3 regions of the Exiguobacterium sp. s168 genome follow, and region 1 is predicted to be linked to each of the others. Evidence: a T-box and tRNA genes for the amino acid it is inferred to sense, from the RefSeq annotation. Region 1 holds a T-box; the other regions hold tRNA genes.
The links. The T-box of region 1 lies ahead of argS (arginine--tRNA ligase). A T-box ahead of a tRNA ligase gene usually reads a tRNA of that ligase, here a tRNA-Arg.
Positions count from the first base shown of each region.

Region 1 (3,832 bases):
GATCATCGATGATCGTCGTCATCAAATCAAGGAATAGCAGAACATGCAGACGGTTCAAATAATCCCATGGTTTGTCTTCCGAACGGAATTCATTACGAGCGAGCCATTTTTTCAATCCGATCGCATCGATTTGACTCAACGTCTCTGTCGTACGTGCCGACTTCCAAAGCGTCAACAGTTCACCCAGTTTTTTCCGTGTCTGTTTCTTACGCATGAAGAATTCAAAATTGTCTTTCGTCCGTAATGCGTCTCCTTCAATCGGAGCAATCAAATCGGCTTCCGGCGCCGTCACGAAATCGTGAACGAAATCGACAGACTCTCCCGGTAACCAAGCAGCGACTTTCCCGTGAAAATCAGCCATAAAGGCGACCGTTTCTGCCAAAGGCTCCTGCTTCATCTGTGAAGCAGCTTGCTGTAATCGTTCTTTCGTCTCAGTCTTCATAATCTACCTCTTCTTATTCGTGGATTGGTCTTACATTTCTTCTGGAGCGCCGACACCAAGCAAACGAAGACCCTCTGTCAAGACGATCGTGACCGACTTGACGAGTGCAAGACGCGATTGTTTTGCTGCGTCATCTTCGAGAACACGGACGTGTCCGTAGTATTTATTAAAGCTTTGTGCAAGATCTAAGACGTAGCGGCTGATGATTGATGGCTCACGACGTGTGAACGCGCGATCGATGACCGTCGAGAATTGGTTCAGCATCGAGACGACACCCCATGCATGATCATCGGCACTACCAGCGAATGGTGTGCCATCATAGCCACCTTTACGGAGCAAGGAGTGCGCACGGGCATTCGTGTACTGGACATACGGTCCTGTTTCGCCTTCGAATTTCAACATCTGCTCAAGATCGAACTCGATATTGTTCATCCGTTCGTTCTTCAAGTCATGGAAGATGACCGCGCCAACACCTACTTGACGAGCCGTAGCTTCAGCATTCGCTAAGTTCGGATTTTTTTCCGCGATGTTTTGCTTTGCGACGTCGATCGCTTCTTGTAATACTTCTTCAAGCAAGACGATCCGACCTTTACGCGTCGACATTTTCTTTCCGTCCTTCATGATCAGACCGAACGGCACATGGTGCATTCCGTCGACGTTCTCAAATCCAAGTTTCTTCAAGACTGCGAACAATTGCTTGAAGTGAAGCGCTTGTTCCCCACCTACGACGTAGAACGCTTGCTCAAAACGGTACGTTTCGAGACGATAGACGGCAGCTGCTAAGTCACGTGTCGCATACAGCGTTGCACCATCTTTCTTTTTAATCAAGGCAGGCGGCATACCTTCTGCTTCGAGGTCGACGACCATTGCCCCTTCTGATTCGACGAGGAGATCTTTTTCTTCGAGCAAATCGATGACGTGTTGCATCTTATCGTTATAGAAGGCTTCTCCGTTCAAGCTATCGAATTTAACACCGAGCATCTCATAAACACGGTTGAACTCGACGAGTGAGACTTCACGGAACCACGTCCAAAGCGTCGTTGCCTGCTCATCACCTTGTTCGAGTTTTTTGAACCAGAGACGTCCTTCATCCTCAAGTGCCGGATTTGTTTCCGCTTCTTCGTGGAACCGGACGTATAATTTCAACAATTCCTTGATCGGTTCTGCACGGACCGCTTCTTCCTCACCCCACATCGTGTAAGCCACCATCAATTTCCCGAACTGTGTTCCCCAGTCCCCTAAGTGGTTGACACCGACGACGTCGTAGCCTTTTTTACGTGAGATTTGGTTGAGCGCGTTCCCGATGACCGTCGAACGCAAGTGGCCCATCGAGAATGGTTTCGCGATGTTTGGTGATGAAAAATCAGTGACGATCGTTTTTCCATTCGCTTCACTTGATCCGAACGCCTCTTGCTCCGTCAGGACTTGATTGACGATTTCTTGCGAGACGACTTCTCGGTTCAAGAAAACGTTGATGTAAGGACCTACAGCTTGAACGTTCGAGAACAGCGGCGCATCGATTTTTTCTGCGAGGTCTGAAGCGATCATGTTCGGTGCTTTACGGAATGCTTTTGCGAGCATGAAACATGGGAATGCCAAATCTCCGTGATCTTCATGTTTCGGTTGCTCGATCAGTTGTTCGATTTGTTCAACCGATAAGGCACCTTCCATGACTTGATGTAATACTTCTGCATACTGCGCTTTATAACTCATCTTTATTTCCTCCTGCTTCACTGATTTTTTGGCAATAAAAAACGCCCCTTGCGCCACGCGCAAAGAGACGGAATGACCGCGGTACCACTCTTCTTGGTGTCATTTTGACACCCACCTTGTTCGGGGATAACGGGGTTCCCCCGGCTACGCCTCTTCCATCAGGAATCGGGCAGCGTCTCAGAAGTGCGTTTCACGATCGGTTCGTCCTCAGGCTTCCACCATTCCCTGATTCGCTAGTTGACGAAAATCAACCGTTACTCTCTTCATCATCGACTATATTCGATATCTTTCACATTATACGCAATTCTTTCTTTTCTCTCAACCTTATTTTTTTGGTAAATGGCTTATCAAAATTTCCACAATTCGGGTATAGGAATAAAAGATACTTCTCAAGGGGAGGGATGTTTCATGCGCTACTACCAACATGTAGCCCGGACAAGCTGGATCGTCTTCGGTCTCGTCGCCTTGACGTTATTAGTGATCGGCATCGTTCATCCACCAACCTTCCATCCTTCTGTCTCCATCATCAACACGCTTTATTTATTCGGACTCGTTCTCCTGTTTCAGTTCGATAATGTCCGTCGTGGTGGCATTTACTATACATTCCAAGAAGGAATCATCTTATTTTTATTCCTCAATTACGGTTTAACGTACGCCTTGATTTTAAGCCAAATCGGTATTCTCGTCTTTCAATTCATGTCTCACCGAAAAGCGATTCGCTGGAAACGTTTCGTCTACCTCTACCCGATCAACGCCCTATTCGATTTAGTCTATATTTCGCTTCCCGCCTTTGCGTATTATGCGCTCGGTGGTCCGATCGGCTCAAACTTTACGTATACGAAAGCCTTGATTCCTTTCACCGGCTTTTTAATCACCGTTTTCCTTGTCTCTTATTTCCAATGTCTATTCGTCAATCGCTTCCTCTTCTTGAAATACGATTGGCGCCGTCTCGTAAAGCTGCAATCCCTCGTCTACGGAATCAGCATGTTGAGCGCTTTACTTGGAATCTGGTTTTACGATGAGAGTCCACTCGTCGCGGCTACGGTTTCCGCCTTGATCCTCTTTTTGTTCAAACGTCTGTTGCAAGAACGCGGCGACTCCCTTGAAGCAAATGATAATGCCAAACGATTTGATGATGCGAAGGAACACTTGTTGATTTCCCGCTTTGAACGCGAGACGATTGATTCGTTACTCCTTGATTTACCGCATCTGCTACCGTTTTCTGAAGGTTGGATCTCAATCCAACAACAGCGAAAACAAGTCATCTATAACATCCGGACGAAACAACCGATTGATGTATTACCACTGTTTCATTCCTTGACAGCCGACGATTTGCATACCCCGATCATCTATGGTCTTCGTTGCGACTGGGGCAACGATATTCAAATCGGATTGCCTGTCGATCGTCACTCGATGCTAGCGATTCCTTCGATTACGAGCGGAGAGGTCGATGTCTCGATCATCCTGTTCCATCAAGTCGCAGATGCCTATGATGCGACGAATGCCGATGAGTTATCTCGTCTGCTCCGTATCTTTTGTCGTGTCTTAGAGCGCTCTCGTGAAACGGTTCAACTCTACACGGAAAGTCGGACCGATGCCTTAACGGAATTACCGAATAGTCGTGCCTTCTACGAACACGGTCGGCAGGAGTTTGCTGCTGACTGCTATCCGCTCTCC
Region 1 covers NZ_JACSNE010000014.1:23,545-27,376, forward strand. The annotation lists gene KNQ15_RS09590 (hypothetical protein) at 1-442, opposite strand, end outside; gene argS (arginine--tRNA ligase) at 473-2,155, opposite strand; T-box leader at 2,216-2,434, opposite strand; gene KNQ15_RS09600 (GGDEF domain-containing protein) at 2,564-3,832, shown strand, end outside.

Region 2 (3,832 bases), on a different contig from region 1:
TGTGAGACGGCAAACCTCAACAAAACGGTCGGTGCGGCATTACGCCAAGTCGAGAACATCAAGTTCCTTGAGCGGACGGTCGGGCTCGATGTCTTACCGGATAAGCTGAAGGAGATCGCGATCTTGCGTGTGACACATCAAGACGTGACGTTACAAGAACTCGGAGAGATGGTCGAAAGCGGCTCCATCTCAAAATCAGGGATCAATCACCGGTTGCGGAAGATTGATCAAATCGCTGAAAAAGTACGAAATGGAGAGTCGATGACAGGGGCCTTATAAGAGGGTCGCTTGCGGGATGAACCATAGTCTACTATAATATATAGTCGATGCAACTAAATGTTCGAATTAAGGAGTTTTTGAAATGGCTAACGAAAAGAAACGTATTTCGCTGACAGTCGATGCGAAGTTTGATGAAGTGTTAACAAAAAAAGCAAAATCAATCGGTGTACCGAAAAGCACACTCGTTGCGTTCGCAACATCTTTATTCCTGAAACAATTACAAGCAGAGGAAGAGCTTTCGCCACATGCGAACGCGATCTACTCGCTGATTCGTGAAAACCACGATATCGTTTCAGACATCACAGACTTGATCGACTGATCATCGACCTCTCGTTCTATAAGGAACGGGAGGTTTTTTTGTATGCAACGATAACCGACAAGGCTTCGCTTTCCTATGGATACAAAAAAAGTGCCTCCCGAAGGAGACACTCTGGATGACTTATGCACGTTCCATGACGCGGTCGATGAGACCGTAGTCAGCAGCAGCTTGTGCTGACATGAAGTTGTCACGCTCTGTATCGCGTTCGATGACTTCAAGTGGTTGTCCTGTGTTTTCAGCCATGATTTTATTGAGGTGCTCACGCATTTTGATGATACGCTCCGCATGGATTTTGATATCCGATGCTTGACCTTGTGTACCACCGAGCGGTTGGTGGATCATGATTTCAGCGTTTGGTAACGCGAAACGTTTTCCTTTTGCGCCCGCTTGGAGCAAGAACGCACCCATCGATGCTGCCATACCGATACAAATTGTTGAAACTTGTGGTTTGATGAAGTTCATTGTATCGTAAATCGCCATACCGGCAGTGATTGAACCACCTGGGCTGTTGATGTAAAGCGAGATTTCTTTATCTGGATCTTCTGCTGCTAAGAACAGAAGTTGGGCAACGACTGAGTTGGCGACGTTGTCGTCAATCGCGCTCCCGAGAAGAATGATGCGGTCTTTTAGCAAACGTGAGTAGATATCGTAAGCACGTTCCCCGCGGTTTGTTTGTTCGATGACTGTTGGAATTAACATAGTCTTTGCCTCCTTATAGTTGGTATGTAGCTTCCTATTCGACTTATCCTTATCATAATCCTTTGGTCAATATTGGTCAAAAGATACGATGCGACTTTTAGGTATTTTTCCATTACAAGGGCAAATGAAACATATCAGTATAGAAAAAAGGCAACGCCATTGCTGGCATTGCCTTGTAGTTGAATAAATGGTACACCCGGAGAGATTCGAACTCCCGACACCTGGTACCGGAAACCAGTGCTCTATCCCCTGAGCTACGGGTGCATCTGATGTACTGAACAATTAATAGTATAGCGACATTTTTTCAGAAAAGCAATAGGGAAGCATGACTTTTCTTTTCTCTAGCGACTCAAAAGGGGTTCAGAGCACGTTTTTTAAAACGTTTCTTCTATAATAAGAAGTGGGGGGAGGGGAATCGATGGATCAACGCCAGGAACAGACGCAACAGATGACGTTATCGGCGTCACAACAGTATCAGTTACATGTGCTTGAACAACCAGCGTCAGAGCTCGAGGAGGAATGGCGACGGTTGAAACGACGGTTGCATCGCCATTACCCGAATCAGGTTTCGCTAGAATTCGAGCAGATGGCGGGTAATTTAGCGTCCTATGAAGACGAGCTTCTTGCACAAATACGTTTAGAATCAGTCAGACAGGAAATAGGATATATGGCGGAACAACTCATCGTGTATTTAGAAGCGGACGGTTTAATGCGGACATCGGACGAGCAGCTTGCTGCATCCTTCTCGACCGATGTCGCTACGATTACAGAGGCACGGACACTCTTACAACAATGTGAACCAGTCGGCATCGCTGCCCGTTCGGAACGCGAGTGCCAATGGTTACAGGCGATCGAGCTAGACGACGCGGAATTGATCGGACTGACGAATCGGTTGCGACATGAATCCGCAAGTCAGGTGTTCGCTCAGTTCAGTGAACAGGACCGGACACGATTGCGAAAACAATTGACGCGGTTGAGCCGGACACCGGATCTTCCAAAAGAAGAACGACCGGTGACAGCAGAAGCGCGGATTCACCTGTTAGATGGAGAACTTCAAATCAACTGGATGACACTCGACACGGATCAGACGTGGCTCGAATTAAAAGAGGCAACGCCTTTTTTGCGCGCGTACGAACGACGCCGTGTCACGATGCATGCCATCCTCTCGGTCTTGCTTGAGCGGCAAGAACGCTGGTTCAAGGGAGAACTGCATCTTGAGCCATTGACGAAAAAACAAGTCGCTGAGGCGACGGGGCATCATCCGTCAACGATTGGTCGAGCGATTGCTGCGAAGTATGTCGAGACGGTCCACGGTCTCGTTGCCCTAGAAGACTTGTTCGTCTCACGGACGACAACCGGAGATTCGAGTTTTTTGATTAAACGGCGGATCGCCGAATACATTCAACATAGCGATCGTCCGTTAAGTGATCAGCAATTGACAGATCGCTTGCAAGCAGACGGTCTGACAGTCGCGCGACGGACGGTCGCGAAATATCGGGCAGCGCTTGGTTTAACGAAAAAAACGATGCAGCAAAGGAAGGCGCAATCAGAATGGGATTAAAACGACACAGACACTTAACACTCTATTCACGTCCGGGATGTACGCTATGTGAAGAGGCCGCCATCTTACTCGACTTCGTACTCGATGAGTTTCCGGAATGGACGTTCGAGGAAGTCAACATTGATCAGGATGAAGCGCTCAGTCTACGGTTCTTATACGAGATTCCCGTTGTCATGCATGACGAGGAAATCTGGAGTTATGGCAAATTCGAGACAGAAACAGTAAGAAAACGCTTACTTCAAAAAACTTGAGAAACGAGACTTGCAAGGCGAGAAATGGACTGTTATGATAACGGTGTACCAAGTGGGACACGTTATGACATGCGGGACAAAAAGCGTCCAGCTACTTGAGAGGAGAGGGAAATACATGATTCGGCAGTTAGTCCAGATCCAAAAACGAATCGTGCCTGATCTGATCGAAGAAATGCAGACACGCTACGACATCCTTCATTATGTGCGACTGATGCAACCGATCGGACGACGTACACTTGCGACAAGCCTTGGCTTGACGGAACGCGTCTTACGGCGGGAAGTCGACTTCTTGAAGCAGCAAGACCTCCTAGAGGTCGCAACGCAAGGGATGTCCTTAACGGATGAAGGACGAAACGTTCTTCGCAGCATGCACAGCATCATGGGAGAACTCGCAGGGATCTCAGACATGGCGAAAGCCTTGAAAGAGAGACTCGGGGTACGGGACGTCGTCATCGTACCGGGTGATTCCGATGAGACCTTCTGGGTACAACGAGACATGGGACGGGCGACCGTCGCACGACTCAAGCGAGAGCTTTCTTCAAACCATCACAATACGATCGCTGTCACAGGCGGTACGACGATGGCTTCGGTCGCGGCGATGATGTCGCCAGACAAGGAACACCGTCCAATGACGTTCGTTCCGGCACGCGGAGGACTGGGAGAAACGCTCGAACTACAAGCGAACACAGTATGCTCACGGATGGCATCACGCGCTCAAAGTGA
Region 2 covers NZ_JACSNE010000003.1:123,879-127,710, forward strand. The annotation lists gene whiA (DNA-binding protein WhiA) at 1-279, shown strand, start outside; gene KNQ15_RS03315 (hypothetical protein) at 362-598, shown strand; partial or broken gene clpP (ATP-dependent Clp endopeptidase proteolytic subunit ClpP) at 719-1,303, opposite strand; tRNA gene KNQ15_RS03325 (tRNA-Arg) at 1,486-1,561, opposite strand; gene KNQ15_RS03330 (RNA polymerase factor sigma-54) at 1,716-2,858, shown strand; gene KNQ15_RS03335 (glutaredoxin family protein) at 2,849-3,109, shown strand; gene KNQ15_RS03340 (sugar-binding transcriptional regulator) at 3,228-3,832, shown strand, end outside.
Region 2: it encodes a tRNA-Arg, which carries the amino acid that the T-box ahead of argS (arginine--tRNA ligase) is inferred to sense. The anticodon was not compared.

Region 3 (3,832 bases), on a different contig from region 1:
GTCTCGGTTATTCGGTCGAGTCGTTACTCGATCACGCTGATGCTCCGGAAACGGATGAAACAGGTGAGACATTCGAGGAAAATGCACTTTTAAAAGCAACAGAGGCAGCAGCCTACTTTGGTCACACGGTACTTGCTGATGATTCAGGTCTTGAAGTCGATGCTTTAGATGGCGCTCCCGGCGTCTACTCAGCACGCTTCGCGGGTCTTGAAAAGTCCGATGCGGCGAACAATGCTCTACTACTTGAAAAGTTAGAAGGTGTTCCGGAGGAAGAGCGGACGGCGCGCTTCGTTTGTGTACTCGCGCTAGCGAAACCAACGGGTGAGACATTGACGGTTCGTGGAACGATGGAAGGGCGAATCGGTTTTGAGGCGTCGGGTTCGAACGGTTTCGGTTATGATCCATTGTTCGTCACAGAAAGCGGACAGACGGCTGCTGAGTTGACGAAAGAAGAAAAAGCGATGATTAGTCATCGTGGCAATGCATTGCGCAAGCTCGAACAGGACTTAACTACTTTCTTAGGAGTGTGATGAAGATGAGAGCGTTGATCGTTAGTGATAGCCATGGACTAGAACAAGAACTGCTTACGATATTCGAACGTCACCAAGACGTGGATTTGGCATTTCATTGTGGGGACTCCCAATTGACGCGCGACATCGAATCATTATATCCATATCGTGTTGTGCGAGGGAATTGCGATTACGGACACGATTTTCCAGAAGAAGTCGTATCGGAAATGGATGGTCATACCATCCTTTGTGTCCACGGACATCGTCAGGACGTCAAATACAGTCTAGATGTCTTACAGCATCATGCGAAGGAAAAGCAGGCGGATATCGTCTTATATGGTCATTCCCATGTTGCGAAGGCTGAATATCGGGACGGTGTGTTATTCATCAATCCAGGTTCAATCCGGATGCCACGTCATCGACCAGACAAGACGTATGCGATTCTTGAAGTGGATCAAAACCGTTATTCTGTCGATTTTCTCGATGTGAATGGCGATCGAGTGAATGCCCTGCATCTGGACGGAACATTTTTGTAATAAAATAAATGCAATGTTTGTAATGTGATTGACACGAAAGAATTGTTCTAGTATAGTTTATTCGTGTTGACACGTCCCAATAGCTCAGCAGGATAGAGCAACGGCCTTCTAAGCCGTCGGTCGGGGGTTCGAATCCCTCTTGGGACGCTATAATTAAAATAGAGACTGCCCTTACGAGGGTGGTCTCTTTTTTTTATTCCGATTTTCGATTATAATTAAGGTATCATGAACTCGAAAGGGATGAATGCAATGTGGAAGAAAGTTGGAGCAGTCCTCGTGCTAAGTACGTTTCTTGCTGGATGTAGTGAGATTTCAAATACAGTCGACGATGCAAAACAACAGGTCAACGATGTAAAAAATAGTGTCGATTACGCCGGAGAACTTCAAGGCATTGCAAAAGATACGGCCCAAGTCACGTCAGATTTGTCGGCTTCCTTGAATGAGGCGGCTACGACAGCGCGTGAATCTGCGAACCCTGAACAGGCACTCGATCAACAAATCGAAAAGTTGAAGGAAAACGGAACGATTGATCAGTTCAACCAAGAACTGGATCAGATCGATCAACGATTAGCGGGACTTGAAAATCCGCCGCAAGAATTGCAAAATTTAAGTGCAAAACTCGAACAGTACGTGAATCAATCGGAAGACATCGCTCGATTACTTGAAGCGGACGTCTCGTTAGATACGTTGAATCGATTAGGAATCGAGCAGGCAGGACAACTTCAAGAAGCAATCACGAACTGGACGTCTTTACTCGATCCATTTACGAAATAAGAAGTTGAACATGAAGGAGTGCCGGAATATGGGGACATCGCGCTGGATGGAACATGAACTAGAAGTAGAGCGAGCGCGCATTCTTCGTTTGCCCGCTTCTAAACAAGAACAATTGATTATGGAATTAGAGACTGACCAATTGACAGGAGAAGATGTCTTACACCGGCTCTATGTCATTCAACCACTCTTAATGCATGACCGGGAACGATTTGAAACAGTGGCAGAACGATTTCTTGAAGTCGAGGGTGTCGAGCAAGTGCTCGCACTCTTTCTTTATGAACTCGGAGAACGGTATCCGATGAAACTCGCTTTGCGCTCGGCGTCACCGTATCTGCCTTATGGGCTCGCGCTTCGATTAGATGAAATCAAACAACAGATGCGTGTTCGAGAACAAAAGCCGGCAGTTCAAAACAACCCTGTTGCACAGCGTGAAGTAACATCAGCAACGGAATTGATGCATGTGTTGCGACATGGCAGTTGGGTCGAACAAATGCGCCATTTGACCGGTATGGAATTTGAACGGACAACTGAGCTCATTGCATACATCACGCAGAAATATCTTCTGGCACAAGAGGCAGAACATCAAAGTCTACTCGTCATTGATCAGTTATTGGGGAGTGTGCTTCATCACGTGTCATATCCGATAAGCATTCATGTGCCACACTTGGATGTAGACTGGACGATTTCGTCACGCGAAGAGTTAGAAGAAATCCTGCTGGTACATCAACAGGAGCAACAAGCGTTACTCGCATCGATGCATACGTTAGAGCGAATGGATCCGTTCCGAGCGTTGCTCGTCTTGCGATCGGATCAACTGATTCATTTTGAAGAACGAGAACGAATCGGATCAGACATGGAGAAGTGGCTCACAGCATGCGAAGAACTCGCAGGTCTGACATTTGAACGTGAAGAACCGGAACGTATCCTCAGTCCGCTGGCGAAGCGGTTATATCGAGCGGCACATATCCTTTATCCAGAAGTCATCGCATTCGAGCAGATTTACTTCGATTGAGACATCTGGAAACGATTCGTTCAACAGTGGTAATCGTCAGAACGATTGTGCTATAATGTGACTTGTTGTACACACATGTACGCTAATTGACAATTTTGGAGGGACTCAGCATGACTGCAAAATGGGAAAAACAATCAGGTAGCCTCGGCGTCCTCACGTATGAAGCGCCTGCTGAAGCATTTGATAAAGCGGTAGACCAAGCGTTCAAGAAAGTCGTTAAGACTTTGAACACACCTGGTTTCCGTAAAGGAAAAATGCCACGCGCAATGTTCAACAAAATGTACGGTGAAGAAGCACTGTACCAAGATGCACTCGACATCCTTTATAAGGACACAATCGAAGGTGCAGTCGTCGAATCAGGAATCGAGCCAATCGCGCTTGAGAACATCGACGTTGAAACACTCGAAAAAGGCAAGCCAGTCGAATTCAAAATCACGTTCGTCATCGAGCCAGAAGCTACACTCGGTGAGTACAAAGGTCTTGAGTACACAGCAGTTGAAACGAACGTTACTGACGAAGACGTCGACGCTGAACTCAAAACATTGCAAGAACGCGGTGCAGAACTCGTCGTTAAAGAAGATGGCGTCATCGAGAATGGCGATACAGTCGTATTCGACTTCGCAGGTTTCGATGGGGAAAACCAATTCGACGGCGGAACTGCTGAGAACTACTCACTCGTCATCGGTTCAGGGAACTTCATTCCTGGATTCGAAGAGCAAATGGTCGGTTTAAAAACTGGCGAGCAAAAAGATCTTGAAGTGACATTCCCAGAGGAATACCACGAAGCATCACTCGCTGGAAAACCAGTTACATTCAAAGTAACAATCCATGAAGTTAAAGCACAAGAGCTCCCTGAATTGACAGATGAGTTCGCAAAAGAAATGGATGAAGAAGTTTCTTCACTCGACGAGTTGAAAACAAAAATCCGTACGCGTCTCGAAAACACACGCAAACAAGAAGCTGATGCTTCAATGCGCGATGAGTTAGTCGAAGCGGCTACG
Region 3 covers NZ_JACSNE010000002.1:120,667-124,498, reverse strand. The annotation lists gene KNQ15_RS02050 (XTP/dITP diphosphatase) at 1-530, shown strand, start outside; gene KNQ15_RS02045 (metallophosphoesterase family protein) at 536-1,045, shown strand; tRNA gene KNQ15_RS02040 (tRNA-Arg) at 1,119-1,192, shown strand; gene KNQ15_RS02035 (hypothetical protein) at 1,295-1,819, shown strand; gene KNQ15_RS02030 (hypothetical protein) at 1,848-2,831, shown strand; gene tig (trigger factor) at 2,942-3,832, shown strand, end outside.
Region 3: it encodes a tRNA-Arg, which carries the amino acid that the T-box ahead of argS (arginine--tRNA ligase) is inferred to sense. The anticodon was not compared.